One region of the Dechloromonas sp. TW-R-39-2 genome, then DNA from elsewhere that is predicted to be linked to it. Evidence: predicted binding sites of a transcription regulator. Region 1 holds the regulator's gene; each other region holds the start of a gene.

Region 1 (7,171 bases):
CTGTTCTTGGCAGCACCCGCCAGTTTCTTTTCGGCAGCACGCGAAGCGCAATCATCGGCGGCATAAACGGATGAAGCGGCAAAAGCAACAAGCAAAAGGCTAATCAGTTTTTTCATCGTTCAGTCCCTCGGGGTTGGTTGATAGTAGCCGGGCAACTATCGATCATTCATGCATCATCGTCAAGCATCATGCGCTGCTGGCGATCCATGAAGTCCTGCATGCTGTCGATTCCCCGTAGCTGCAGGATGGTATTGCGCACGGCAGCCTCCAGCAAGACGGCCAGATTGCGGCCTGCAGCAACCGGAATGACCACCTTTCTGACCGGCACCCCCAGCACTTCCTGGGTTTGGGCATCGAGCGGCAAACGGGGAGCATCGCCGGCAGAAACCGTCTTTTGCAAATGGACGATCAGTTTCAGTTTCATTTTCCGGCGGGAAGCCGTTTCGCCGAAAATAGTCCGGATATTCAGCAAGCCCAGACCGCGAACCTCCAGGAAGTCGCGCAACATGCCGGGGCAGCGTCCTTCTATCGTGGTCGGTGCAATACGGGCCATTTCGACTACATCGTCGGCGACCAGACCGTGGCCACGCGAAATGAGCTCAAGCGCCAGTTCTGATTTGCCAACCCCGGAATCGCCGGTGATCAGCACGCCCATGCCCAGCACATCCATGAATACACCGTGCAGATTGACCGTATCAGCCAGTCGGGCAGACAGGTAAATGCGCAACAGATCAATCACTGCCGAGCAGGGCTTGGGGGACAAAAGTAGCGGCGTATTCGTCTGCTTGCAGGCATCGATCAGGATATCCGGCGGCGTCAGACCATCGGCAACGATAACTGCTGGTGGCAGGGCCGCAAGCAGGTCGAGAAACATCTGCGCGAACCGACGCTCTCCGATCCGGAAAGCCCAGTCATATTCGGCCTGTCCCATGACCTGCAGTCGTTCGGGGTGAATGATGTTGATGTGCCCAACCACATCGGCACCATAGTTGTTCGACAACTTGATCTCGATGTTGCGTTCGGCCTGCTGCGCCATCATCCAGCTAAGCAGCAGCTTTTCCCGATTATCTTCGTAGAGCTGGGTCAGGCTGATGTGGCGCACGAAATTGGCTCAGACCTGAAACAGGGTAACCACAGCGGCAGGGTCGGTTGCCGCAAGCAAGGCTTCCCGGAAGGGCTTTTCGGCAAAGCGCTGGGCCAATTCGGAAAGAATCTGGAGATGTTGTTCTGTCGCCTGTTCTGGAACCAGCAGCACGAACAGGAGATTGACCGGACGCCCATCCGGCGAGTCGAACGGTACGGGCGTTGCCAGACGCAAGAAAGCACCGGCAGCCTGCTTGAGGCCCTTGATCCGACCATGCGGAATGGCAATACCTTGCCCAAGACCGGTCGAACCCAGTTTTTCACGGGCAAAGAGGCTTTCGAAGACAACTGCACGGGCAAGCCCGAGATGACTCTCGAAAAGCATGCCGGCCTGTTCGAAGACCCGCTTTTTGCTGCCTGCCTCAAGATCAAGAAGGACCTGTGTGGCTGACAGAATATTGGCTAAGGGGTTCATAGGAAAATTCAGTGATGCATGGGCCGCAGCGCGGTGGCTGCGGCCGAACGGCAATTATTCTGCCGCGAGAATGACAGGCTTTTCACCGCGATGGTGATCCTGAACTTTTTGCTTGTATTTCTGGACCTGGCGATCAAGCTTGTCAAACATGGAGTCAATCGCTGCGTAGAGATCGTCACCGGACTCTTCGACATGCATGTCCTTGCCCGGAACGTGGACGGTCACTTCTGCTTTCTGCTTGAGCTTCTCGACAGACAAAATCACGTTAACGCCGGTGACTTTATCGAAATGGCGAACAACAGGGTCAAGTTTGTTTTCAACGTACTCGCGCAAAGCAGGGGTAACGTCGATATGGTGACCAGTGATCTGCAGATTCATGCTTTTCTCCTCTCTCTACAGGGTCTTGCGTAAATTGACCGGCGGGATGTTAAGCGATTCACGGTATTTGGCTACTGTGCGTCGGGCTACAACGATTCCCTGCTGGCCTAGTATTTCGGATAATTGGCTATCCGACAAGGGCTTCTTGCCATCTTCTGCGCCGATCAGTTGTTTGATCAGTGCCCGGATGGCCGTTGCAGAACACGCACCACCGGTATCGGTGGCAACGTGACTGCCAAAAAAGTATTTCAATTCAAAGATACCGCGCGGCGTGGCCATGTATTTCTGGCTGGTAACGCGTGACACGGTCGACTCGTGCAAACCGAGAATATCGGCAATCTCGCGCAACACGAGCGGACGCATCGCCACTTCGCCATGCTCGAAAAACTGGCGCTGACGATCGACGATCGCCTGGGTGACGCGGTGAATCGTTTCAAACCGTTGCTGAACATTCTTGATCAGCCAGCGTGCTTCCTGTAGCTGGCCGGTCATGTTGCCGTTTCCACGACGCTGGCGTGACAGGATTTCAGCGTACAACCGATTGATCCGCAAACGCGGATAGGCATCCGGATTGATATAGGCGGTCCACTTTCCCTTGAGCTTGCGAACCATCACATCCGGGGTGATATAGCGTGCTTCAATGGCTGCGAAACGTGCGCCCGGGCGAGGATCAAGGCTGACGATCAAACTGTGTGCCGCTTTCAGGGCGGGATCTTCGCAATCCGTCAGACGACGGATTTTGGCAAAGTCGCGGGCGGCGAGTAATTCAAGGTGTTGCTCGACAATGGTCAGCGCCAGGTTGCGCACCGAAGTTTCCGGCAAAACCTTCAGCTGCAGGGCGAGGCATTCTTTCGGCCCACGCGCACCGATACCTGTCGGATCAAAGCTCTGGATATGGCGGAGCGCAATTTCCAGTTCCTCCAGCTCGATTTCATACTCGGGCGGCAGGGTTTCCCATAACTCGTCGAGAGGCGCCGAGAGATAGCCATCATCATCAAGCGCTTCGATCAGGAAACGCACCAGGCTGCGATCCCGGTCCGACAACTGGGTCATGCCCAATTGCCAGCCGAGGTGATCGCGCAAACTGGTTGTTGCGGCATGGATGTCGTGGCTGTCGCTGTCATCGTCTTCATCGCGACCTGCCCCGGTATAGGTACCGGCATCGGATGACCAGCGATCGTCATCGACGTCGGATGGCGCACTCGGAATATCCTGCTCGCGCTCTTCACGCGCATCCCGTTCGTCGCGCTCAGCCCGCTGTTCGCGCTCACCCTCATCGCTCTTCGGCGCATCGAATTGCTGAGCCGAAGAATAAGACTCCGTTCCGGCGTCATCATCCCGTTCAAGCATCGGATTCTCAAGCAGATAGCGCTCGATTTCCTGCTGCATCTCGATCGTCGATAGTTGCAGCAACTTGATCGATTGCTGCAACTGTGGCGTCAGGGCCAGATGCTGGGAAAGCTTGAGTTGAAGTGCCGGTTTCATCGAATGGGGTAGGGACGCTGCTTATCGGTCAGAGCTTGAAATGCTCGCCAAGGTAAACCTTGCGCACACTTTCATTATCAACGATTTCATCCGGACGGCCAGCGGCCAGAACGCGCCCCGCACTGATAATGTAGGCGTGATCGCAAATACCCAGGGTTTCACGCACGTTGTGATCGGTGATCAGTACCCCGATGCCCCGCTCCTTGAGGAAACGGATGATTTTCTGGATTTCAAGTACCGCAATCGGGTCGACCCCGGCAAACGGCTCATCCAGCAGGATGAAGCGCGGGCTGGTTGCCAGGGCCCGGGCAATTTCGACACGCCGGCGCTCGCCGCCGGAAAGCGCTGCAGCATTGACGTGACGGACATGGCCGATATGCAGTTCGCCGAGCAAACCCTCCAGTCGGTCATTCAACTCTTTCTCGGGCAGATCGAGCAGTTCCAGCACGGCACGAATGTTTTCCTCGACGTTCAGCTTGCGAAAGACCGAGGCTTCCTGCGGCAAATAGGACAAGCCCTGGCGGGCCCGGCTGTGCATCGGCAGGTGGGTCAGCTTCGCATCGTCGATGTAAACCTCGCCGCCATCAGCCGGTACCAGACCGACAATCATGTAGAAACAGGTTGTCTTGCCAGCACCATTCGGCCCGAGCAAACCAACGACCTCTCCACTTTTGACCTCAAAAGACACATCCTCAACCACCGTGTGCGACTTGTAGCGCTTCTTCAGGTTGTGGGCAGCCAGCGTGGAAATCTTTTTGTCCGTCATTCTTCGGCTCCGCGCATCACTCGGCGTATGGCGTCGCCGGAAAAACCACGATATTGCAAAAATCGCATCTGCTTGCCGCGCTCTTCAGCCGATTGCGGCAACTGCTTGAACTTTCTTGCCCAAACCTGACGACAACGCTCGGTCTCGTCGCCGGCTTCCGGCAAGGCTGCAGCGATTTCATCATCGCTCACGCCGGTCTGGCGCAACTCCTGGCGCAGCCGCGCGTTGCCGTAACGTCCGGCCCGGGCAACGACGCGCTGAGTGGCAAAACGGGAATCCGAGAGCAGGCGCTCCGCCTGCAGTCTTTCGAGGACAGCATCGAGCTGTTCCTCGGATTCCGCCTGCGCGGCGAGCTTGGCCTTCAACTCCGCCCGGCTGTGATCACGCCGGGTAAGGAGTCGGAGAGCCGCGACACGCAGCGCAACAACCGGATCAGGCATCAGCCTTGGCGGCCTTGACCGGTTTGATCACGTTGGTGCTGGCCGCTTCGCGAATACCGGCCTCGATTTCCTGGGCAATTTCCGGATTGGCCCGGAGGAATTCGCGCGCGTTGTCCTTGCCCTGACCGATCTTTTCGCCTTTGTAGGCATACCAGGCACCGGATTTGTCGACCAGCTTGTGGGCGACGCCCATTTCGACGATTTCGCCGTGACGGGAAATACCTTCGCCGTACAGGATGTCGAAAATGGCTTCGCGGAACGGCGGGGAGACCTTGTTCTTGACGACCTTGACCTTGGTTTCGCTGCCAATCACTTCGTCGCCCTTCTTGATGCCGCCGATGCGGCGGATGTCGAGGCGGACGGAGGCGTAGAACTTGAGTGCATTGCCGCCGGTAGTGGTTTCCGGCGAACCGAACATGACGCCGATCTTCATCCGGATCTGGTTGATGAAGATAACCAGCGTGTTGGTCTTCTTGATGTTGGCGGTCAGCTTGCGCAGTGCCTGGGACATCAGGCGGGCGTGCAGGCCGACCATCTGATCGCCCATTTCGCCTTCGATTTCAGCCCGCGGGGTGAGGGCGGCGACGGAGTCGATGATGATGATGTCGACCGAGCCGGAACGAACCAGCATGTCAGCGATTTCAAGAGCCTGTTCGCCGGTGTCCGGCTGGGAAATCAGCAGGTCGCCGACATTGACGCCGAGCTTCTGGGCGTATTGCGGATCAAGCGCATGTTCGGCATCGATGAAGGCAGCAGTACCACCGAGTTTCTGCATTTCGGCAACGACCTGCAGACACAGCGTCGTCTTGCCGGAAGATTCCGGGCCGTAGATTTCGACAACGCGACCGCGCGGCAGGCCGCCGACGCCAAGCGCGATATCGAGACCGAGCGAACCGGTCGAGACAACCTGAATGCCTTCGTCAATTTCGGCATCGCCCATCTTCATGATGGAACCTTTGCCGAACTGCTTTTCGATCTGTTGCAGCGCTGCGGCGAGCGCCTTTGCCTTGTTGTCGTCCATGGGCATACCTCTAGAATTTGACGGAATTATGGCACAGGGGCCAAAGATGGAATAGAAATTGCAGTTACCGGGTTCATGATCACTACCGATAGACACCGCCGACGGGGAATGCGTATGCTCCACACCTTTCGTCGAAGCTTTGCGTATAGCGAGCAGCGCACGACACACAATATACTGTGTATATTTACAGTTATACCGTTGGCGCCCTGCGAATGCAAGTCCGCATTGCTGCCTTGCCATTTCGCCGCCTGCAGATTTTCCGCCAATGACGTATTCGCCGCCCCCGCTCGCCCCCCTCGATTATCTTTACGCCGACCCGTCGATGATCATCGTCAACAAACCGCATGGCCTGCTGTCGGTGCCGGGGCGCGGCGAAGAGAAGCAGGATTGCCTGCTGACCCGGGTTCAGCGCGACTTTCCCGATGCGCTGACCGTCCATCGACTCGACATGCAAACCTCGGGGCTGCTGGTTTTCGCACGCGGTCCGGAAATGCACCGCCGACTGTCGCGTCAATTCCAGGACCGCAAGGTGGACAAGCTTTACGTCGCCGTGGTGATCGGCCAGCCGGAAAACAAGAGCGGTGAAATCAATCTGCCACTGATCGTCGACTGGCCTAACCGGCCGAAGCAGATGGTCGACTTCGAACTCGGCCGCCCCTCGCTGACCCGCTATCGCGTTGTATCGACCGCCGCAGATGGTCGCAGCAGCCGCGTCGAGCTGGAGCCGGTGACCGGCCGTTCGCACCAGTTGCGGGTTCATTTATTGTCGATCGGCCACCCCATTCTCGGCGACGACCTGTATGGCGGCGAAGCTGAATTCATGGCCGACCGCCTGCAATTGCACGCCCGCGACCTGGCGGTCTTTCACCCGCTGACCGAAGAGCGCCTGGAGTTTCACTGCCCAGTTCCATTCTGAGCACTTCTGGCAAGCGCAACGACAGTCCGCATTGACCGTATAATTCCCGCGTTTTCAACCTCTTGCCACGGTCGACCGCGCAAAAATGCTGATTTGGTTCGTCGTCCTTTACCTGCTCGTTTCCATCGGCATCGGCCTGTTTGCGGCAACCCGCGTTCATAGCGCCAAAGACTTTGCCGTCGCCGGACGCCACCTGCCGCTACCGGTCGTCACCGCAACCGTATTTGCCACCTGGTTTGGGGCCGAAGCTGTCTTTGGCGTTTCCGCCACCTTCGTCAAGGACGGTTTGCGCGGGGTCGTTGCCGACCCATTCGGCTCGGCCATGTGCCTGATCATCGCCGGCTTCTTTTTCGCCAGGAAACTCTACAAGCTGAACATCCTGACGCTCGGCGATTATTTCCGGATGCGTTACAACCGCAGCGTCGAAGTCCTCACCACACTGTGCATCGTCGCCAGCTATCTCGGCTGGGTATCGGCCCAGATCAAGGCGCTCGGCCTGGTGTTCAATGTCGTGACCAACGGCTACATCAGCCAGAGCGCCGGCATGATCCTCGGCGCCGCCATCGTGCTGACCTACACCACCTTCGGCGGCATGCTCTCAGTCGCC
Region 2 (7,171 bases), 590 kb from region 1:
AAGTCGAGGGCTGAGCGTTTCAGATCCGACGCAGCCGGATCATCCTGAACCAGCCGCCGGCCAGTGCCGCTTCGTCGCTCTCAAGTCTGAATTCCGGCCTGGCATCGAGCAAACTTTCAAAGACCACATCGAGTCGTGTAGCAATGCGCCGCATCAGCGGGTTGGCCATCCGACGCAGCAGGGCGTTTTGGCCGCGACGCAGAAATTTGTCGAAAATCAGCACGCTGCCGCCCGGCCGAACGACCCGGGCGATTTCCGCCAGACAGTCGGCCGGTTCCGGCACGACGGCCAGGATCAGGTGCAGTACTGCCGCATCAAAACTGTGATCGGCAAAGGGCAGGCGCTGGGCGTCGCCCAGTGTCGCAGCATAGTCGCGATGAGCACCGCGCGGCAGGCTGCGGCGCAGCATTGCATGATTCAGGTCCAGCCCGATGTATTGATGGGCGGCGGGCAGGTGCGGCAGGTCGAGCCCGGTGCCAACCCCCGCCAGCAGAATCCGACCCGGCGTCGGTGGCAGTGCAGCAAGACTGCGTTGCCGGGCGCCCTGCGTGGCGCGGATCAGTAGCGCGTCGTAAAACGGCGCGATCAACGTATAGCTGTGCTTCAGGCTCAATGCAGTACGCGCGGTGTGGCGAGTACGAATTCGGGAATCTCGGCCTCGAAATGGGTGCCGTCCTCGGCGACCATCTGGTAAGTCCCCTTCATCGTCCCCAGCGGCGTCGGCATTGCCGTTCCACTGGTGTATTCGAAACTTTCACCCGGCTTGAGCAGCGGCTGTTTGCCGATGACGCCCAGGCCCCGGACCTCCTGCACCTCGTTGTTGGCGTCGGTAATGATCCAGTGGCGTGAGATCAGTTGTGCCGCAACTTCGCCGACATTGGTGATGGTGATGGTGTAGGTGAAAATGTAGCGGTCGTTGTCCGGGTCAGACTGTTCCGGAATGAATTGCGGCACAGGATGAATCGTGATTCGGTACTTGTTGGCGTTGGGCATGGGATAATTTCGTCTGTTTTTGTTTAGGGAAGTACCATGTCTGCCAAAGATTTCGTGATCGCACCGAGCATTCTGTCCGCCAATTTCGCCAAACTGGGCGAGGAAGTGGCCAACGTCATCGCCTCGGGGGCGGACTGGATTCACTTTGACGTGATGGACAACCATTACGTTCCCAACCTGACCATCGGGCCGCTGGTTTGCGAGGCAATTCGCCCGTGTACCGCAGCACCGATCGACGTGCATCTGATGGTCAAACCGGTTGATCGCATCATCCCCGATTTTGCCAAGGCTGGGGCCAATATCATTACCTTTCACCCGGAAGCCTCCGATCACGTCGACCGCAGCCTGTCGCTGATTCGTGATGCCGGTTGTCAGGGCGGCCTGGTTTTCAACCCGGCAACACCGCTCGATTACATGGATTACGTGCTCGACAAGATCGACGTCATCCTGCTGATGAGCGTCAATCCCGGTTTTGGTGGGCAGAAATTCATTCCCGGCACGCTGGCCAAGGCACGTCAGGCGCGGGCCAAGCTCGACGCCTACGAGAAGGAAAGCGGCCGTCGCATCCGTCTGGAAATCGACGGTGGCGTCAATGTCACGAATATCGCCGAAATCGCTCGTGCCGGCGTCGATGCCTTCGTCGCCGGTTCGGCCGTCTATGGTGCCGGCAAGGACAGCGACCCGCATCGCTACGACACGATCATCGGCGCGCTGCGCAGCGAACTGGGCAAGGTCTGATGCATTTCCAGTCGGTTACCTTCGATCTCGACGGTACGCTGCTCGATACCATCGCCGACCTGGCCGAAGGCTGCCGGCTGATGCTGGAGGAAATCGGTGCGCCGCCGCGTACGCTGGCCGAAGTGCACAGCTTTGTCGGCAAGGGCATGGCTGTGCTCGTCGAACGCTGCCTGACGCATGGCGGGCAGGCACCGTCGGATGCGCAGATACAGGCGGCGATCGAGTCCTTCAAGAAGCACTATGCTGCGGTCAACGGTCGTTTGACCCGGATTTACCCCGGCGTCAGCGAAGGTCTTGAAGTTTGGAAGGCGAGCGGCCTGAAGCTCGGCATCGTGACCAACAAACCGGCGATGTTCACCGAAGCACTGCTTGAGCATGTCGGCATGCGGCATTACTTCGAGGTCGTCGTTTCCGGCGATACGACGGCGCACAAGAAACCGCATCCGGAACCGATCCTGCACGCCTGCCGCCAGATGGGCATCGAGCCGCGCTTCAATTTGCATATTGGCGACTCAAAAAACGACATCGAAGCCGCCCGCGCCGCCGGTTGCCCGGCCTACGCCGTCCCCTACGGCTACAACGAGGGGGAGCCGGTGGACAGCGCCGATTGCGATGCGCTAGTATCCGACCTGCTCGCCGCCTACCGGCAAGCCCTTACTTTCAAAGACCTCCATCACAAATGACGACTCTGCAATTCTGGAACGATTGGCATGGTTGGCGTCGCTGGCGCCCCTGATCTCCTTTCGCGCGCCGATCCGGCGCAATGCACCAGAACGCAGCACCCTGTCATTTCCGAGGCTTCCCCATGACTGAAACCGAATTCAATTCGCTTGCCGCGCAAGGCTACAACCGCATTCCTGTCACGCTGGAAACGTTTGCCGACCTTGATACGCCGCTTTCCATCTACCTCAAGCTGGCCAACGGCCCTTACACCTATCTGCTGGAGTCGGTGCAGGGGGGCGAACGCTTCGGGCGCTATTCGATCATCGGCCTGGCTTCGCCGACGCGCATCGTCGTGCATGGTCACCAGGTGCTGGTATTGACCGGCAACCGCATTGCCGAGCGTGAGGACGACACCAATCCGCTCGAATTCATCGGAAAGTTCATGGAGCGTTTCCGTGCCGCACCGCAAGCCGGACTGCCGCGCTTCTGCGGCGGTCTGGTCGGTTGCTTCGGCTACGATACGGTGCGCTACGTCGAGACGCGCCTGACCCGGACCCAAAAGCCGGGCGATCTGGGAACGCCGGATATCGGCCTGCTGCTATCGGAGGAAATCGCCGTCGTCGATAACCTCTCGGGCAAGCTGACGCTGGTTGTCTTTGCCGAACCGGGCTTTCCCGGTGCTTACCAGAAAGCACGTTCGCGGCTGAAAGAGCTGCTCGCCAAACTGCGCACGCCGGTCACCATCCCGAGTGAGCAGCCGGTCCAATCCGAGGCAGCAGTCTCTGTTTTCGGCGAGGCCGCGTTCAAGAAGGCCGTCCTCAAGGCCAAGGAATACATTACCGAAGGCGACGTGATGCAGGTCGTCCTGTCGCAGCGCATGACCAAGCCGTTCCACGCCAGTCCGCTGGCGCTGTACCGCACCCTGCGCAGCCTCAACCCGTCGCCCTATATGTTCTACTTCGATTTCGAGGATTTCCATGTCGTCGGCGCATCGCCTGAGATTCTGGTCCGTCTCGAAGGCGAGCGCGTCACTGTCCGGCCGATTGCCGGGACGCGTAAACGCGGCGCATCGCCGGAAGAAGATGCCGCACTGGCCACCGAGTTGCTGGCCGATGAGAAGGAACGCGCCGAACACACCCAGTTGCTCGACCTCGGGCGCAACGACTGCGGCCGTGTCGCACGCATCGGCAGCGTCAAACTGACCGAGAACATGCTGGTCGAGCGTTACTCGCATGTGATGCACATCGTCTCCAACGTCGAAGGCCGCCTGCAACCGGGGCTGGATGCACTCGACGTGCTCAAGGCGACCTTCCCGGCCGGTACCGTGTCCGGTGCGCCGAAAGTGCGGGCGATGGAAATCATCGACGAACTCGAACCGGTCAAGCGCGGTATTTATGCCGGTGCAGTCGGCTATCTTGGTTTCCATGGCGACATGGATCTGGCAATTGCGATCCGTACCGCCGTGGTCAAGGACAAGCAGCTGCACGTTCAGGCTGGTGCCGGTATCGTCGCCGATTCGGATCCGAATTCCGAATGGCAGGAAACGCAGAACAAGGCGCGTGCCGTGCTGCGCGCCGCCGAACTGGCCGAGCAGGGGCTGGATACCCGGATCGACTGAGTATTGCTCGGCAAACCAGCAAAAAGCCGCCCCGATTTGGGCGGCTTTTTTGTGTCGACCGCGGCACTCGGCAAGTCTGGTGGCCCAAGGAAAGTGACGGATTTCCGATGGCTCGCCTGGCCAGCTGTCGGAAATCCGACGCCTATGCTGCCGGCGTGCTTTTAATCCCGTTTTAAATCAATGGCTTGTTCTTTGTTTTTTGTTGCGTTTGGGGTGGCACGCCTCCTGCGTAGTGATAGGTGTCGTCGCCGGCCTCCGGCCTCTTCATTTAACAGGAGACAATTCATGAAACGTATCGCTTTTGTTGCTGCTTTTGCTACCGCTTTCGGCGCGGCTGCCACCCTGCCGGCCCATGCCCAGGAATCCGCGACCCTGAAAAAAATCAAGGACACCGGCAGCATCACGCTGGGTCATCGTGAATCGTCGATTCCTTTTTCCTATTACGACGACAAGCAGCAAGTCATCGGCTACTCGCACGAGTTGATGCTCAAGGTCGTTGATGGCGTCAAGGCTGAGTTGAAGCTGGCCAAGCTCGATACCAAGCTGATGCCGGTGACCTCGGCCAACCGCATCACGCTGATCCAGAATGGCACGGTCGACATCGAATGTGGCTCGACAACCAACAATACCGAGCGCCAGAAGCAAGTCGGTTTCTCGACCAGCATCTTTGTCATCGGGACCAAGCTGATGGCCAAGAAGACCGCCGGGATCAACGATTTTGCCGATCTGGCCGGCAAGAACGTGGTGACCACCGCCGGCACGACGTCCGAGCGCCTGATCCGCAAGATGAACGAAGACAAGCAGATGAAGATGAACATCATCTCCGCCAAGGATCACGGCGAAGCCTTCCTGACGCTGGAAACCGGCCGTGCCGTTGCCTTCATGATGGATGACGCACTGCTTTACGGTGAAATGGCCAAGGCCAAGCGCCCGGCTGATTGGGTGGTGGTCGGTACCGCACAATCCAAGGAAGCCTACGGCTGCATGCTGCGCAAGGAAGATCCGGCTTTCAAGAAGGTGGTTGATGCTGCGCTGAGCAAAGCGATGACCTCCGGCGAAGCCGACAAGATCTACAGCAAGTGGTTCATGAACCCGATTCCGCCGAAGGGCCTGAATCTTGAGATGCCGATGTCGGACGACATGAAGGCACTGTTCAAGGCACCGAACGACAAGGCTTACGAATAAGCCGGACGGCCTTGTGAACGGCCGGCACCGCGTGTGAGGGCCGGCCGTTCATTTCCCTACAGAGATACCCCAGGAGTATTGTCATGCTGAATCGTTTTCTTTCCCGCTGCCTGCTGGTTGCCGCAGCCTGTGTTGCTGCCGTTCCTGCTTTCGCCGCCAAGCCCAATGTCGTGATTCTTGCGACCGGTGGAACCATCGCTGGGGCCGGCGCGGATGCCGCCAAAAGCGCGACCTATCAGGCGGCCAAGGTGCCGGTCGACAAATTGATCGCCGGTATTCCGACCCTGGCCGATGTGGCCGAGGTGCGTGGCGAACAGGTTTTTCAGATTGCCTCCGAAAGCTTTACCAACGAGCATCTGGTCACGCTGGGCAAGCGTGTCGCCGCACTGGCCAAGCAAGGCGATGTCGACGGCATCGTTGTGACCCATGGCACCGATACCCTGGAGGAAACGGCCTATTTCCTGAATCTGGTGGTGCGGACCGACAAGCCTATCGTCGTCGTCGGGTCGATGCGTCCGGGCACGGCGATGTCGGCTGACGGCCTGCTCAACCTGTTCAATGCCGTTGGCGTCGCTGCCAGTAAGGATGCCCGTAGCAAGGGTGTCATCGTTGCGATGAACGACGAACTGAACAGCGGTCGCGATGTGTCCAAAATGATCAATATCCAGACCGGTGCATTCAAGAGCCCGTGGGGTCCGCTCGGCATGGTGGTCGAAGGCAAGAACTACTGGTTCCGCCTGCCGGCCAAGCGCCACACCGCCAATTCCGAGTTCGATATCGAAAAAATCGACGCCCTGGCGCCGGTCGAGATTGCCTACGGTTACGGCAATACCACCGACACGGCCTATCGTGCTTTTGCCGACAAGGGTGCCAAGGCCATCATTCATGCCGGTACCGGCAATGGTTCGGTGAGCAACCGGGTTGTACCGGCCTTGCGTGAATTGCGCGGCAAGGGCGTGCAGATCATCCGTTCTTCGCACGTCAATGCCGGCGGCTTTGTGTTGCGCAATGCCGAACAGCCGGATGACCAGTACGACTGGGTCGTGGCGCACGATCTCAATCCGCAGAAGGCACGCATCCTGGCGGCGGTGGCGCTGACTAAAACGAATGACAGCAAGGAATTGCAGCGTATTTTCTGGGAGTACTGAGCAGGTCACAAGGCGGTGCCGGGCTGACTCGGTACCGTCCAGAGCAATATGTCCGGCCTTGAGGCCGGCGATCAATGAGGGATTCAACGATGAATTACCAATGGAACTGGGGCGTTTTCCTGCAGCCAAGTGCGAGCGGTGATGACACCTATCTCGGCTGGATGCTGGCCGGCTTCAAAATGACCATCACGCTGTCGTTGACCGCGTGGGTCCTGGCCTTGCTGCTCGGTGCGCTGGTCGGGGTGCTGCGCACCGTGCCGAACAAAGTGTTGGCTGGTCTGGCGACTGCCTACGTCGAGCTTTTTCGCAACATTCCGCTGCTCGTCCAGCTGTTCATCTGGTATTTCGTCTTGCCCGAATTGTTGCCGACCGCGATTGGCGATGCCTACAAGCAGTCGAATCCGGTCTTCCAGCAGTTCCTCGCGGCCATGGTCTGCCTGGGGTTGTTCACCAGCGCCCGCGTCGCCGAGCAGATTCGCTCCGGCATCAATTCGCTGCCCAAGGGGCAGAAGAATGCCGGTCTGGCACTCGGCTTCACGCTGCCGCAAACCTATCGTTTCGTGATGTTGCCGATGGCCTTCCGCCTGGTCGTTCCGCCGCTGACCTCCGAGTTCCTCAATATCTTCAAGAATTCCGCCGTCTGTTCGACCATCGGTCTGCTTGAACTGGCTGCCCAGGGGCGCCAACTGGTCGATTACACGGCGCAGCCCTACGAATCCTTCATCGCGGTGACCATCGCCTATGTGCTGATCAACGTGACCGTGATGTTCCTGATGCGCAAGGTCGAGCACCGCATTGCCGTGCCTGGCTATATCGGAGGCAAATA
Region 3 (7,171 bases), 860 kb from region 1:
TGGCACCGATGCGCAACTCGCCGACGCTCTCGCCAACCTGACGGACTGCCGCACTGGTCTGCCGCTCAAGCAGCAACATCCGACGTGCGTAATCAAGCAGGACACGTCCCGAAGGCGCCAGCTCCAGGCCGCGCCCCTTGCGGAAAAAGAGATCGGTCCCAAGCTCCTCTTCCAGCCGGCGAATCCGGCCGGTCACGTTCGATTGAACGGTGTTGAGCTTGCGCGAAGCGGCAAGAATGCCGCCTTCTTCCACCACAGCCTGAAATGTTCGCAGGGCGACGAGCTCCATTGATATCTCCAATAAAGAACAAAGCATTCACAATAATTCATTTGTTTAGATTAATTATCCTCGTTAATGTATTAGTAACCAATAAGCCTGGATAAAAAATGACTTCACAGAGAGAACGCATCAAAGTGCTTGGGGCAGGCATTTTCAGCCTGATTCTGGTACTCGGCGTAGCCCGCTTTTCGTACACCCCGCTGCTCCCGTTGATGCAGCAACAAGCCGGGCTGGGCGTTGCGGAAGCCGGCTGGCTGGCAGCCATCAACTACGCCGGCTATTTGAGTGGCGCACTGATTGCGTCCCTGATCAGCGACCTGGTGCTCAAGGACAAGCTTTACCGGATTGGTCTGGTAACGGCCATTCTCAGTACGGCAGCTATGGGCATGAGCACCGATCTGACGGTCTGGGCCATCTCGCGCTTTGTCGCCGGACTGAGCAGCGCAGCCGGCATGTTGCTCGGCACAGGGCTTATCCTGAACTGGCTGATTCGGCACAATCATCGCAGCGAACTTGGCATCCACTTTGCCGGCATCGGCCTGGGCATTGCCGGCTGCGCTTCGGCCGTCGCCGTCATGAGCCACGGGCTTGACTGGCGGGAGCAGTGGTTTGCCTTCACGTTGATCGGCTGCGTTCTGCTGATTCCTGCGCTCGCCTGGCTCCCTGCCCCCGACACCAGCGGTATCACCCAGAGCGGCCAGAAAATGGAAGACAAGCCGCCCAGCCCACTTTTCATGCGCCTCTTCATGGCTGCCTATTTCTGTGCCGGCATCGGTTATGTCGTCAGCGCGACGTTTATCGTCGCCATCATCGAGCGCCTGCCGGGCCTGACGGGCCAAGGCAACTGGGTTTTTCTGGCCATCGGCATCGGTGCGGCCCCTGCCTGCATCAACTGGGATTTCATTGCCCGACGCATTGGCGACCTGAATGCATTGATCGCGGCCGCCATCCTGCAAATTGTCGGCATTCTCTTGCCGGTGATGATCGGCGGCCTGGGGGCTGCCATTTTCGGGGCGCTGCTCTTTGGCGGCACGTTCATCGGTATGGTCAGCCTGGTCCTGACCATGGCGGGGCGTTATTACCCGACCCGACCGGCGAAAATGATGGGAAAAATGACGCTTTCCTACGGCGCGGCACAAATCATCGGCCCTGCCGTGACCGGCTGGCTGGCGACCTCGCTGGGCAGCTACAACGCGGGTCTGTATCTGGCTGCGACGGTCATGGCGATTGGCACGTTACTGCTCTGGCTGCTCAAAAACGTCGAGCGACGCGATGCTTTGCAGGCACAGTTGGGAACGCCCTGCCCGCAAAGCTGAATGATGCCTACCCTGCTGCAGCGAGCCCATTCGATTCGACGGCAACGATCGCCTTGGCCTGATTGAAATCCTCGGCATAGCCTGCGGCATAGAGGCAGCAGGCGAGCTGATTGGCAATCGGCTTGGGCAGCGGAATTTGTCGATCCAGTACGCGCTGGATCCATTTTGCCGTCGTTGCCGCATCGGCTGACTCAGGCAGGCTGGGCAAACTGCGCAGGCTTTCGTGTTCTGCTTCAAAAAGCACGTTGACCGCGCCATCATGCACGTACTCAAGGCGAGGGCGACGTTTCGGATTGGCAAACGGCTCGCCTTCCGTACCACGCAGCAAGATTCCGCGTTCGCCCCGGGCAACCAGCATGTTGCGCATCAGCTCGATGAAATCAGGATGCGTGGCAGCCGCAACCAGCACTGCCTCCTGATGAAACGGGCTGAGCATTTTGACCAGACTGTGGGCGCTGCTCCGGACGCCCATCCGACTGCGCAGCGACAACAGATTATGCAAACCGGGACACAGCAGACTGAGCGGGGCAAAAGCCAGGCCTTTCTCGGCCAGACTGTTTTGCGCCTGCAGCACCGAGGTCACCGGCATGATGCCCAATTCGCGCAGAACCTGTGCCGTCGTCACCCGGCCAAACCCTTCAATCAGGCCATGCACCAGTACCGGGACGCCAAAGCGCTGAAGTAGAAGAGCCAGCAAGGGAGTCAGGTTGGCCTCCTTGCGTGCACCGTTGTACGTCGGCAGAACAACCGGTCGAACTCGACCATGCGGTAATTCAAGGTGATTTGTCCGGTCATTGACCGCGGCAAGAAACCCCAGCATTTCGTCGACAGATTCACCCTTGACGCGCAGGGCGATGATCATCGCCCCGAGTTCGAGGTCCGGGACGCCACCGTCGAGCATCGCCGCATAAAGCTGATGCGCTTCGTCAGCCGACAGATCGCGGGCGCCATCGGCGCCGCGACCAAGTTCCTTGATGAAATGAGCGTAGCCCATAGTCTCCTCTCGCCGCGTTCAGACTGGCACGGCTTCTTTGGTCGCGTATTCTGCCACCATCCGCTTGATCTCGGGTACGCAGGAGCCGCAGAAAGTGCCGCATTTCAGGGTTTGCTGCATGCTGGCCAAATCCGAGCCCTGCGCCAGTGCCTGCTGAATCTGTACATCGCTGACATCGGCACATTTGCAGATGATGTTGCGCGACGGCATGCTGACCGGAGGACGCTCGCTGGGAGCCAGGGCAAAGCGGATCAATGATGGATCCAGTTCATCTTCCGCCATGGCCTGTTTCAGCCAGCTCTGTGCCAAGGCCTCCCCTGCCAGCCTGACACCAAACAAGCGGCCATCGCGCACAATGGCTTTCTTGTTGATCTGGCGTTTTGCATCGGCATAGAGAATCTCTCCCTCCGTCGAATCGAGGCCAAACAGACGGTCGACCGCAGCAAGCTGTGCGCTATCGAGCGGACCGTGTTCAGCTGCACGCAGAATCACCAACGGTGCACTACGGCCATACAAACCCACCGCGGCGTAGGGGAAAATCGACAGCAAGCTTCTCGCTTCGGCCAGCAAAGCCCGGGCCTCGTCTGTCGAAGCACAACGCCGAAGCACGGCGACCGGGTAAGGCAAATCGAGTTTATCGATCCGCACCGCAGCATGCTTGAGCTCAGGCTGTTTCGAATAGGGATCAGTCGCTTCGCTGACCAACGCATTCGCCCCGGGCGAATTCATGAACTGGCTTCCCCAATGCATCGGCATCCAGGCTCGGCCTCGCTTCAGCCCGGCACGTTCGGCAATCCGCACGACCATTTCGCCGCGCGGGTTGGCCACTTTCACGATATCACCAGAAGCCAGCCCCCGATGTCGCATGTCGCAGGGGTGCATGGCCAGTTCAGGTTCATCGTCGAGATTGAACAAACGCGGAACCGTGCCTGTCCGGGTCATGCCATGCCACTGGTCACGCATGCGACCTGAAATCAGGCTGATCGGAAATTCATTGCTCAGCGCCTCTGCCGTTGCCTGGTGCTGAACCGGAACAAAACGTGCGCGACCATCAGGCGTCGGGAAACGGCCATCTTCATACAAACGCTGCGTGCCAGCCTGCGCCCCGTCGGGATACGGCCACTGTTGAGAGCCACGGGTTTCCAGGTGGCCATAACTCAAGCCGGTGATATCCAGATCGCGGCCCCGCGTTGTTTCACGGTGCTCGTTGAAAATCTCTTCGGGGTTGGTGTAGGGAAAAAGATGGGCTGTCGCCGGGTTACCCAGCTTGTTCGCCAGGCGCCGGGCAAAGTCGACGACGATTTCCCAGTCATGACGCGCCTCTCCCGGCGCAGCAACTGCTGGCAGAACACGGCTGATGCAGCGCTCCGAGTTGGTGACCGTGCCATGTTTTTCGCCCCATGCGCTGGCCGGCAACAGCAAGTCGGCAAACTCGGCCGTATCGGTGCCGGCATAAGCTTCTTGCAACACGACATATTCGGCCGTATGCAACGCTTTGCGAATGGCAGCCTGATTCGGCATGGAATGCGCCGGGTTGGTGCAGGCAATCCAGACCGCCTTGATCTCGCCGGAATCCAGGCTTTTGAACAGGTCGACCGCAGTCTTGCCTGGTTTGGCGGGAACATCCGGAATCCCCCAGAGCGCAGCCACCTCTGCCCGATGTTCGGGATTTCCAAGGTCGCGATGTGCCGAGAGCAAATTGGCCATCCCGCCCACCTCGCGTCCGCCCATGGCATTGGGTTGCCCGGTCAATGAGAATGGGCCAGCGCCGGGCTTGCCAAGTTGGCCGGTCGCCAGATGAAGATGAATCAGGCTGACGCTGTTGTGGGTTCCATGCGCCGACTGGTTGAGGCCCTGGCAATAGAGTGACAAGGCCGCCGTGCTTTTGCCGAACCACTCGGCTGCCTGGATCAGGTCAAGCTCCGAAATCCCGCAAATACGGGCAACCGCAGCCGGCGTATACGTTTTGACGATTTCGGCAACCGCCTCAAATCCAGTCGTGTGTGCCGCAATATAAGTGTGATCGACCAAGCCATCCCGAATCAGCAGATGCAGCATGCCATTAAACAAAGCGATGTCTGTTCCGGGATTGATCGGCAGGTAAAGGTCGGCAATCTCGGCCGTTTCGGTACGACGCGGGTCGACGACAATGATTTTCAGATCGGGATTCGCCGCGCGGGCGTCTTCGATGTAACGGAAAACAATCGGATGTGCGACAGCCGGATTTGCCCCACTGATGAATATCAGTTGAGCGGCCAGAATATCGGCGTAACAGCAAGGCGGGGCATCGGCGCCCAGTGTCTGTTTGTAGCCAGCAACAGCCGACGACATGCAGAGACGGGAATTGGTATCGACATTGTTGGTACCAATCAGTCCCTTGGCCAATTTGTTGAAGACATAATAGTCCTCGGTCATCAACTGGCCTGAAATATAGAAGGCCACCGAATCGGGACCATAGCGACGAATTGTCTCGGCAAACCGATCCGCAGCGGACTCCAGCGCAGCATCCCAAGCCACTCTCTGTCCGGTCTGGCCGCGCTGCAAGCGGCGCTCTGGGAACAACAGTCGCCCGCTCGGGCCTGCCGTCAAATGGAGCGTTGCACCCTTGGTACAGAGTCGACCGCGATTGGCCGGATGGTCAGGATCGCCGCGCACACCGGAGATTTTCCCATTCTCGGTTTCAATCAGGACACCGCAGCCAACGCCGCAGTAACAGCAAGTGGATTTGACTTCATTTTTCATGACTGTCCTTGAGCAACAGCTGTGCCACCCTGAAACAGCATGAAATTAAATAAAAAAGGGAAATTTCCAGAAGAAATTTCCCTTTTTTGGTGCATCGATCTTGCCGTGCGTCCCTATTTGATGCGTTGCAACTTGGGACGCCCTCCTTCTGGGCGAGGTGGCTCAGGCGGCTCTTCTGCGGGCAAGGCATCAACAGCCACATCCTCTGCGTCATCGAACTCGCCTTGTGACTCTCCAGCCTCAAGCTCAAAAGCCATACCCGCGCCATTTTCACGCGAATAAATTGCCGTAACCTGAGTCACCGGCACGGACAATTCGCGTGAAACGCCACCGAAACGAGCTTGGAAATCGATAAAATCATTACCGATTTTCAGCTTGTTAGTGGCATCGGGGCCCAAATTCAGGACGATTTGTCCATCCCGGACAAATTCCCGGGGGACACGCGTTCGCCCATCAACCTGGACTGAAATATACGGTGTAAATCCGTTATCGCAGCACCACTCCCAGATTGCACGCAGCAGGTAAGGCTTGGTAGACGGCAGTTCCATGTTTACTTGCGCATCGCCTTTTCAGACGGCGTCAATGCATCGATGAAACCCTGACGGCTGAAAATCCGCTCGGCGTATTTCATCAGCGGTGCAGCAGCTTTACCAAGGTCGATGCCATAGTGATCAAGACGCCAGAGCAACGGAGCAATCGCCACATCGAGCATCGAAAACTCATCGCCCAGCATGAATTTTTGCTTGTTGAAGATCGGGATGATCTCGGTCAGACGCGCCTTGATTTCCTGGCGAGCCTTGTCAGCCGTCTTGCCATTTTTTTCGATCACTTCCATGAACGAGAAAATTTCGCGCTCCATACCGACCAGCAACTGACGGGCACGTGCACGCATGATCGGGTCAGCCGGCATCAGTTGGGGATGCGGAAACCGCTCGTCAATGTATTCGTTGATGATGTTCGGCTCGAACAGAACGAGATCTCGCTCAACCAGCACCGGAACGCGGTTGTGCGGATTGATCGCGGCCATTTCTTCCGGCTTGTTGAACATATCAACGTCGATCACCTGAAAATCCATGCCCTTTTCAAAAAGGACAATGCGGCAGCGATGACTAAAAGGGCAGGTGGTGCCCGAGTACAGATTCATCATTTGTGGTAACCCTCAAAATGCGATTCGGCATCGGGGGCTGGCCGAAGCCAAACCCGCGATGCCGTTAGCTGATCCGGACAGGATCAGTGAATGTCTTTCCAGTATTCCTTCTTCAGCGCGTAAGCAAGCACGAAGAGCAAGCCCAGGAAGGCAAGTACGAAGAAACCAAGCTTCTGGCGGAATTCCTGTTGCGGTTCGCCCATCCAGACCATGAAGCCGACAAGATCAGAAACAGCCTTGTCGAATTCGGCCGGAGCCATCTGGCCCGGAACAGCCACTTCCAGCTTGTGGGTTTCGTGGTTCAGGACTTGCTGCCCCTGAAGACCATAAAGAATGTGCGGCATGCCGACATTTTCGAACACCACGTTATTCCAGCCGGTCGGACGGTTTTCGTCACGATAGAAGGAGCGCAGGTAGGTGTAGAGCCAGTCTGCACCTGCACCGGCATTACCAGCTTCACCACGGGCACGGGCAATGATGGTCAGATCCGGCGGCGTAGCACCGAACCAGAGCTTTTGTTCATCGGCACGAGCGGCCACAGTCATCAAGCCACCAATCTTGTCGGAAGTGAACATCAGGTTTTCCTTGACCTGCTGTTCAGTCAGACCGAGGTCGACCAGATTCTTGTAGCGCATGTAGGAAGCACCGTGGCAATTCAGGCAGTAATTGACGAACAGCTTGGCGCCATTCTG
Region 4 (7,171 bases), 380 kb from region 1:
GGAAAAAACAGGGCAGGTTTCCTTGGCGTTGTCACAAACGCTGACGACCAGGTCAATATCGTCATTCATGACCGCTTCGACGGCTTTTGGGCTCAATCCCTCGGTCGGCAGACCAGCCTGCTTGAGCGCTGCGATCGCGCCGTCGGCAACCTTGGGCTGCGGGCTGGTACCGGCCGAAATGGCCCGCACCAAGCCGGAGAGATCGTGGTTGAGGATGGCTTCGCCCATCTGGGAACGGCAGGAGTTACCGGTGCACAGCACCAGCACGGTTTTGAGTTTAGACATCAGGATTTCACTCCGGCTTTGGCACGACGTTTTTCAGTGGTGTCACAGCATGCGGCCTTGGGAAGACAGGCATTGCCCTGGCAGCAGTTGCTGGTCAGGAAGGCAATGAGATCATCCATCGTGCTGTAGTTGGCTGAGTAATGAATGAAGCGGCTTTCGCGCTCGCCGGCAATCAGGCCAACCCGGCTGAGATGTGCCAGATGGAACGACAGCGTTGCCGGCACCATGCCCAATTGCTCGCCGATGGCACTGGCGTTGATGCCATCCGGCCCAGCCTCGACCAACAACCGGAAAATGGCCAGGCGAGACTCATGCCCCAGTGCGGCAAGAAGTTCAGCTGCATTTAATGTTTCCATTGTTCGAGTATTATCAAATTATAAAATAAAGTCCAGTGACCCTTTTGTTACGCACTGCAGAGATGGCATTGATGGACGGTCAATGATCCCCTGACCGATAGTCGACAGATTTTGTGAATCTCAAAAACGGCAATTTCGACTAAGTCACAAACAAAAAGGCCCAAAATCCTGGGCCTCTTTGCTGTCCGTATTACGACAGACATTTTCACTACGATCACGCCTTACCAGTTCGGCTCACGCTCCGGCGTTGCCGTAATGCGGTGAATGCTCAGGTCGGCGCCCTCGTATTCTTCTTCCTGATCGAGTCGCAAGCCGATGAAGGCTTTCAGGCTGCCATAGACGATGGCTCCGCCGGCCAAGGCAACGACAATCGCCAGACCAGTCATGATCAGTTGTGGCATGAAGGCAATGCCACCTGCACCGCCCAACGCCTTGCTGCCGAAGATGCCGGCAGCGATACCGCCCCAGGCGCCGCACAGGCCGTGCAGCGGCCAGACGCCCAGAACGTCGTCGATTTTCCAGCGATTCTGGGTCAGCGTGAACATGATGACGAACAGGCCGCCAGCGATGCTGCCGACAACCAGCGCACCCATCGGGTGCATCAGGTCCGAGCCGGCACAAACGGCGACCAGACCGGCGAGCGGGCCGTTATGCACGAAACCCGGGTCATTCTTGCCGAGCAGAAGTGCCACCATGGTGCCGCCGACCATCGCCATCAACGAATTGAGGGCGACTAGGCCGGAAATTTTGTCCAGCGTCTGGGCGCTCATCACATTGAAGCCAAACCAGCCGACCGTCAGAATCCACGCTCCCAATGCCAAAAAAGGAATCGATGAAGGAGGATGGGCTGAAATGCGGCCGTCCTTGTTGTAGCGACCATAGCGTGGCCCGAGCAGGAGGACGGCAGGCAAGGCAATCCAGCCGCCCATGGCATGCACGACGACAGAGCCGGCGAAGTCATGGAACTCCTCGCCAAATGTCGCCTTCAGCCACGCCTGAATGCCAAACGCCTGATTCCAGGCGATGCTTTCATAAAACGGATAGATGAAGCCGACGATCATGAATGTGGCAATCAACTGCGGGTGGAATTTGGCTCGTTCGGCAATCCCCCCGGAGATGATCGCCGGAATGGCTGCGGCAAAAGTCAGCAAGAAGAAAAACTTGGTCAGTTCGTAACCATTTTTTTCCATCAGCGTTTCAACACCGGTGAAGAAATTGACACCGTAGGCAATGGTGTAGCCGATGAAAAAGTATGCCAGGGTCGACATGCCGAAATCGGTCAAAATCTTGACCAGCGCATTGACCTGGTTTTTCTTGCGAACCGTGCCCACTTCGAGAAAGGCAAAGCCTGCGTGCATGGCCAGCACCATGATGGCGCCAAGCAAGATGAACAGCACATTGCTGCCGGATTGGTAGTTTTCCATGAAAGCCCCTGATTTTGGAATCGAATGCCTATAGCAAGCACCATTCCAGTGCACAAAGATGTTTTAAATCAGTGCATTGCAAAAGTCATTTTTCCAGAAGCGCACCAAACAAGTGCCAAACAACAATCCGTCGCCCATCATCGGTGCAGAAAATGCGGGCGATGCACCAACAAAACCACCCCGCCACCGCCTCAAGGGATGCACCAGAACTTCGGGCGAAAAAACGCTTTTTCTATCTGGGAGCAGCTTCCGGTGGCAAAAGCACCCAAAGACGTCCGGTTTGCTTCATACGCCCGGCCTGTTCGCCTGCCGCCTTGCCAAAGCCCCAGAAGAAATCGGCACGCACCGCCCCCTTGATCGCCCCCCCGGTATCCTGTGCCATCACCAGGCGATTCATCGCCTGCACTGAATTGGGGCGGGTCGTTGCCAGGAAAACCGGAGCGCCGAGCGGCACCGAACGCGGGTCAATCGCAATGCTGCGCTCGGGCGTCAGCGGTACGCCAAGCGCGCCGGCCGGACCATCCTTGCTGTTCGGATTTTCACGGAAAAAAACATAGCTCGGATTGGCGTTGAGCAATTCGTCGAGACGGGCCGGATTGGCGCGCGCCCAGGCCTGGATGCCCTGCATCGAAGCCTCTTCAAGTTTCAGTTCGCCGCGGTCGACCAGCACGCGACCGATGGATTGGTAAGGATGGCCGTTCTGGTCGGCATAATTGACGCGCACGGTGCTGCCATCGGTCAGCTTGACCCGACCGGAACCCTGAACCTGAAGAAAGAAAAGTTCGACGGCATCATCGACATAAAGCAAGGTTTTACCCGGCAAGCGATCCCCGCGAGCACCAATTTCGGCACGTGACCAGTAAGGCACCACCTTGTTGCCTTCGACCCGGCCACGAACGCGCTTGTCTTTGAGCTCAGGGAAAAGCGCGGACAGATCGATCGTCAGCAAATCATCCGGCACTGCCCGGATCGGCTGTTCAAACCCCTTCACCTTGGTTCTGCTACCGCGCAGCAGTGGCTCGTAGTAGCCGGTAATCATGCCGTTGGATTCACCATCACCGGTCAGGACGGCATAGGGCAGGAGGTTTTGCTCAAAGAAGGCTCGCGGATTGAAATCCGGCTTGCCGTCAGCCGTCCGCGCCAGATCGCAGACGCGCTTCCAGGCCGGGCCGTGCGACTTGCTGGCCATGCCCCGGCAAGACTGCATGAAAGCCGGCCAGGCAGCCGCTATATCGTCATCTTTCCAGCCCGGCAGATCGGCCCAGCTGGCGGCGCGAAAAGTCCGGGCGAACGGGCTTGGCGGCACGGGCGTCGTGACGGCCGTCGGCGGACAGGCCGGGCAGCTTGCGCAAGGTTTGCAGACAGCCGGCTCCGGCTCTCCCGAGGGCAAAAGGCTGCAGGCGCTTAACAGGGAGAAGGCCAGAAAGAGTGCGGCTTGGATTTTTCGCATGGGTTTCGTTAGAGTGCGTGAATTCAATGCGAAGTATACCTGTCACCATGCCCGAATCTCTCCAGCTTGAACGTCTGCTTGCCCGTGCCGAGGCCGTCCTTGGTCGCTTTGAGGCAACGCTGCCCCCCGCTCCGCCGCTGCCGGACTGGAAAAATGCGATTGCCTTTCGCTGGCGCAAGAACCACGGCCGCGGCTGGTTGCAGGCCATTCGCCAGCCCCACCCGATCCGCCTCGACGAACTGAACAACATCGACGATCAAAAAGAGCGCATCCGCCTGAATACCGCCCAGTTCGTCGCCGGGCACACCGCCAACAATGTCTTGCTGACCGGCTCGCGCGGCTCTGGCAAGTCATCCTTGGTCAAGGCCGTACTCAACGAGTATTCGGCACAAGGCCTGCGGCTGATCGAGGTGGACAAGGCCGACCTCGTCGACCTGCCGGATATCGTCGACCTGATCGAAAGCCGACCGGAACGTTTCATCATCTTCTGCGACGATCTTTCCTTCGAAGCCGGCGAAACCGCCTACAAGGCATTGAAATCGGTGCTTGATGGCTCGATTTCGGCCCCGCCGGACAATGTGCTGATTTATGCCACCTCGAATCGGCGCCACCTGATGCCCGAGTTTTTTTCGGAAAATCTGGAAACCCAGCGGATCGACGACGAAATTCATCCGGGCGAAGCCGTTGAAGAAAAAATCTCGCTGTCCGAACGTTTCGGCCTGTGGATTTCGTTCTACCCGTTCAGCCAGAACGAATACCTGAACATCGTCTATCACTGGCTGCGCTATCTCGGCGTCGATGAAGCCGTGATTGCCCGGTGCGAACGCGACGCCCTCAACTGGGCACTCGGCCGCGGCTCGCGCTCCGGCCGTGTGGCCTGGCAATTCGCCCGCGATCTGGCCGGCCAGCAGAAAGATCAGCCGGAGACGACACGGTGAGCGAAAAAATCGTCGAAGTTGCCGCCGCCGTGATGCTGCGGGCTGGCGGCCGTGAATTCCTCCTCGCACAACGGCCGGAGGGCAAGGTCTACGCCGGCTACTGGGAGTTCCCGGGCGGCAAATTGGAGGCTGGCGAAACCGTTCGCCAGGCGCTGGTTCGCGAGCTTTATGAAGAACTGGGCATCAGTGTCACGGAATGCGCCCCCTGGCTGACCCGGCAATTCACCTACCCGCACGCCACGGTACGTTTGCATTTCTGGCGCGTCACGGCGTGGACCGGGGAAATCGGCATCACCGCCCCGCTGGAACATGCTGCGGTCGACTGGATGGAATGCGGCAAAAGCGCCAGCGTTGCCCCCATCCTGCCGGCCAATGACCCAATTCTCAAAGGCTTGGCCCTACCCACCCGGATGGCCATTACGATGGCCGAAAGCGAAGGCGTCGAGCGCCAGCTGGAGCGCCTTGAAGAAGCGCTGAATGCGGGCCTGAAGCTGGTCCAGGTACGCGAAAAGAACTGGCCGCAAGCCCGGCGCCTGTGGTTCGCCGAAGCCGTCAAGCGGCTGGCTCACGACCATGGCGCCCTCGTCGTGATCAACGACGATGCGGAAGTCGCCCGATTGGTCGGCGCCGATGGCCTGCATCTGTCATCGAGCGGACTCGCGGCCTGCAACGAACGCCCCGACTTCAACTGGGTGGGTGCGTCATGCCACAACACGGCCGAAATCCGTCGCGCCGGCGAACTGAACCTTGATTACGCCCTGCTTGGCCCGGTCTTGCCAACGCCAAGCCACCCGGAAAATCCGGGACTGGGCTGGGACGGATTTGCCGAACGCCTCGCGGGAAACACCATCCCGGTCTTTGCATTGGGGGGCATGAGCCCGGCTTTGATCGACCAAGCTCAAGCCCATGGTGCTCACGGGCTGGCCTTGATGCGCGGCTGGTAAACCTGGGAAAGCCGGGAACTGCTGGAAACCCTAGAAACCTTGATCGCCGGACAGGTCACCGTCCGGCAGATCAGGCTGGCCCTGCACCGGAATGCGGTAAGTATCGGCCGCCCAGCAACCGAGATCGATTTTCCGGCAACGTTCAGAACAGAAAGGGCGATCCGGATTTTCCGGCGACCAGAGCGCATCTTCGCCACACTGCGGGCAACGGACCTTGCGTGCCGTCATTACAGGTTGCAGAAGGTCAGGTCGAAATCAATATCGCGCTCGCAGCCACGGGCCTTGATTTCACCTGCCGGCGGCTTGGTGAAGCGGATATTGAGAAAATACTTGTTGGCGCTGACTTCCGGAATCGCCTGCTCGTCGGCACTCACCGCAACGCGCACCATCTGCGCGGCGGTACCGCCGAGATTGAGCTGGAATTGACCGTTGACCGCGCTATAACGCTTCGGCCGGCCACTTGAGCGCAGCAGACGCAAGACGATGGCCGCTGCATCGCGCAACGGCAGCATGGGCTTGAGCCAGCCATCAAGTGCTTCAAGACGGACATCCAGCGGACGATTCAGCCACCAGTGATAAGACGGCAGATCGAATTCGCAGACACCGCCGGGAATCGCCGCACGGCTCTTGATTCCCATCAGCCAGTCGTTGTCGCGCAGATACTGGCCGATCTTGCCGACCATGCCGAGCAAGGCGGCCGAAGAGTGCTCGATTTCATAAAGCGCGCCGGAGAGCGCCTCTTCGGAGATATCGGGATTATTGCGGTAGGCCAGCAAGGTCTGGCGCTGCCTTTCCAGCTCCTGGATCAAATCCATTTTCAGGTCGGCACGACCGGCCACTTCAAGGATTTCAAACAGGGTGACAAGGGCGGTATGGTGTTCGAGCTGACCTTCGCTCTGAATGAAATAGGCCGTTTTTTCGAACAAGTCTTCGAGACGCAACAATGTGCGGATGCGCTCGTTAAACGGGTATTCGTAAGTAATCACGCGGCCAGTGTCCGAAGGAACGGAAAATTATTCTGAATTTTGAGCCATTTGCATGCAAATCTCAACACTTTGCTTTAGCTTTTTCAGCAGAAAGCGATAGATACTTTAAATGCAATCTGTCGACCTGGCCGTAAAGAATTGTCAGCGCACCATCGTTATTGACAACGTCATCGGCAATATCGAGACGCTGCTGGCGTGTCGCCTGGGCCGAAACGATGGCCCGCACTTCCTTTTCGGTCAATTGACTACGCACCATGACACGTTCGATTTGCCGACTTTCCGGGCAGTCGACCGCGACAATCCGGTCACAGCGTTCCCGATAACTGCCCGATTCGACCAGCAGGGGAACCGCCAGAATGACATAAGGGGACGTGGCCAAACGGCAGCGTTCATCCGAAATCCGCCGAATCATCGGGTGCAGGATCGCCTCCAGCCGAGCCCGGGCAGAGGCGTCGGCAAAGACCAGCCGACGCATCGCCGCGCGATCCATCGCCCCTGACGCATCGGCGATGGATGGACCGAAAGCCGCCAGCAGCGCAGGCATGGCGGCGCCCTGGGCGGCGGTCAGTTCATGGGCCAGTGCGTCGGTATCGATGACGGCAATGCCTTTTGCGGCGAACAAGTCGGCCACCGTGCTCTTTCCGCTACCGATCCCGCCCGTCAGGCCGACCACGTAATCGCTCACTTGCAGGCCTGCGGCTCGACCTTGGGAAAGGCCAGAGAAACAGCCTCCAGCAATGCGGCCTTGCCGGCCAGCGGGCCGGAGACTTGCAAGGTAAAGGCATTTT

What was found. Region 1 encodes sigma-54, which starts transcription at its own class of promoters, with help from an activator protein. Its sites were predicted from a motif close to TGGCACGCTTNCTGCTNA; they were not measured.
Region 2: the regulator sigma-54 is predicted to act here: its motif matches at 4,227-4,244, upstream of GBK02_RS15425 (glutamate/aspartate ABC transporter substrate-binding protein).
Region 3: the regulator sigma-54 is predicted to act here: its motif matches at 5,342-5,359, upstream of GBK02_RS14080 (nitrate reductase).
Region 4: the regulator sigma-54 is predicted to act here: its motif matches at 2,096-2,113, upstream of GBK02_RS16460 (ammonium transporter).

What each region holds. Positions count from the first base shown of each region.
Region 1 is NZ_CP045202.1:309,829-316,999, forward strand. It holds gene GBK02_RS01530 (PsiF family protein) at 1-116, opposite strand, end outside; gene hprK (HPr(Ser) kinase/phosphatase) at 167-1,102, opposite strand; gene ptsN (PTS IIA-like nitrogen regulatory protein PtsN) at 1,112-1,558, opposite strand; gene hpf (ribosome hibernation-promoting factor, HPF/YfiA family) at 1,613-1,936, opposite strand; gene GBK02_RS01550 (RNA polymerase factor sigma-54) at 1,952-3,421, opposite strand; gene lptB (LPS export ABC transporter ATP-binding protein) at 3,450-4,187, opposite strand; gene recX (recombination regulator RecX) at 4,184-4,627, opposite strand; gene recA (recombinase RecA) at 4,620-5,648, opposite strand; gene GBK02_RS01570 (pseudouridine synthase) at 5,914-6,564, shown strand; gene GBK02_RS01575 (sodium:solute symporter family protein) at 6,650-7,171, shown strand, end outside.
Region 2 is NZ_CP045202.1:3,179,558-3,186,728, reverse strand. It holds gene ydiK (AI-2E family transporter YdiK) at 1-14, shown strand, start outside; gene GBK02_RS15450 (class I SAM-dependent methyltransferase) at 20-613, opposite strand; gene apaG (Co2+/Mg2+ efflux protein ApaG) at 610-993, opposite strand; gene rpe (ribulose-phosphate 3-epimerase) at 1,030-1,731, shown strand; gene GBK02_RS15435 (phosphoglycolate phosphatase) at 1,731-2,414, shown strand; gene trpE (anthranilate synthase component I) at 2,537-4,012, shown strand; gene GBK02_RS15425 (glutamate/aspartate ABC transporter substrate-binding protein) at 4,298-5,197, shown strand; gene GBK02_RS15420 (asparaginase) at 5,281-6,345, shown strand; gene GBK02_RS15415 (amino acid ABC transporter permease) at 6,435-7,171, shown strand, end outside.
Region 3 is NZ_CP045202.1:2,910,472-2,917,642, forward strand. It holds gene GBK02_RS14065 (LysR substrate-binding domain-containing protein) at 1-289, opposite strand, end outside; gene GBK02_RS14070 (YbfB/YjiJ family MFS transporter) at 388-1,596, shown strand; gene ybiB (DNA-binding protein YbiB) at 1,604-2,590, opposite strand; gene GBK02_RS14080 (nitrate reductase) at 2,609-5,332, opposite strand; gene GBK02_RS14085 (ClpXP protease specificity-enhancing factor) at 5,446-5,880, opposite strand; gene GBK02_RS14090 (glutathione S-transferase N-terminal domain-containing protein) at 5,883-6,479, opposite strand; gene GBK02_RS14095 (cytochrome c1) at 6,563-7,171, opposite strand, start outside.
Region 4 is NZ_CP045202.1:3,387,756-3,394,926, forward strand. It holds gene GBK02_RS16450 (arsenate reductase ArsC) at 1-285, opposite strand, end outside; gene GBK02_RS16455 (helix-turn-helix transcriptional regulator) at 285-641, opposite strand; gene GBK02_RS16460 (ammonium transporter) at 863-2,065, opposite strand; gene GBK02_RS16465 (murein transglycosylase A) at 2,298-3,515, opposite strand; gene GBK02_RS16470 (ATP-binding protein) at 3,563-4,453, shown strand; gene GBK02_RS16475 (Nudix family hydrolase) at 4,450-5,397, shown strand; gene GBK02_RS16480 (DNA gyrase inhibitor YacG) at 5,428-5,625, opposite strand; gene zapD (cell division protein ZapD) at 5,625-6,383, opposite strand; gene coaE (dephospho-CoA kinase) at 6,445-7,068, opposite strand; gene GBK02_RS16495 (SPOR domain-containing protein) at 7,065-7,171, opposite strand, start outside.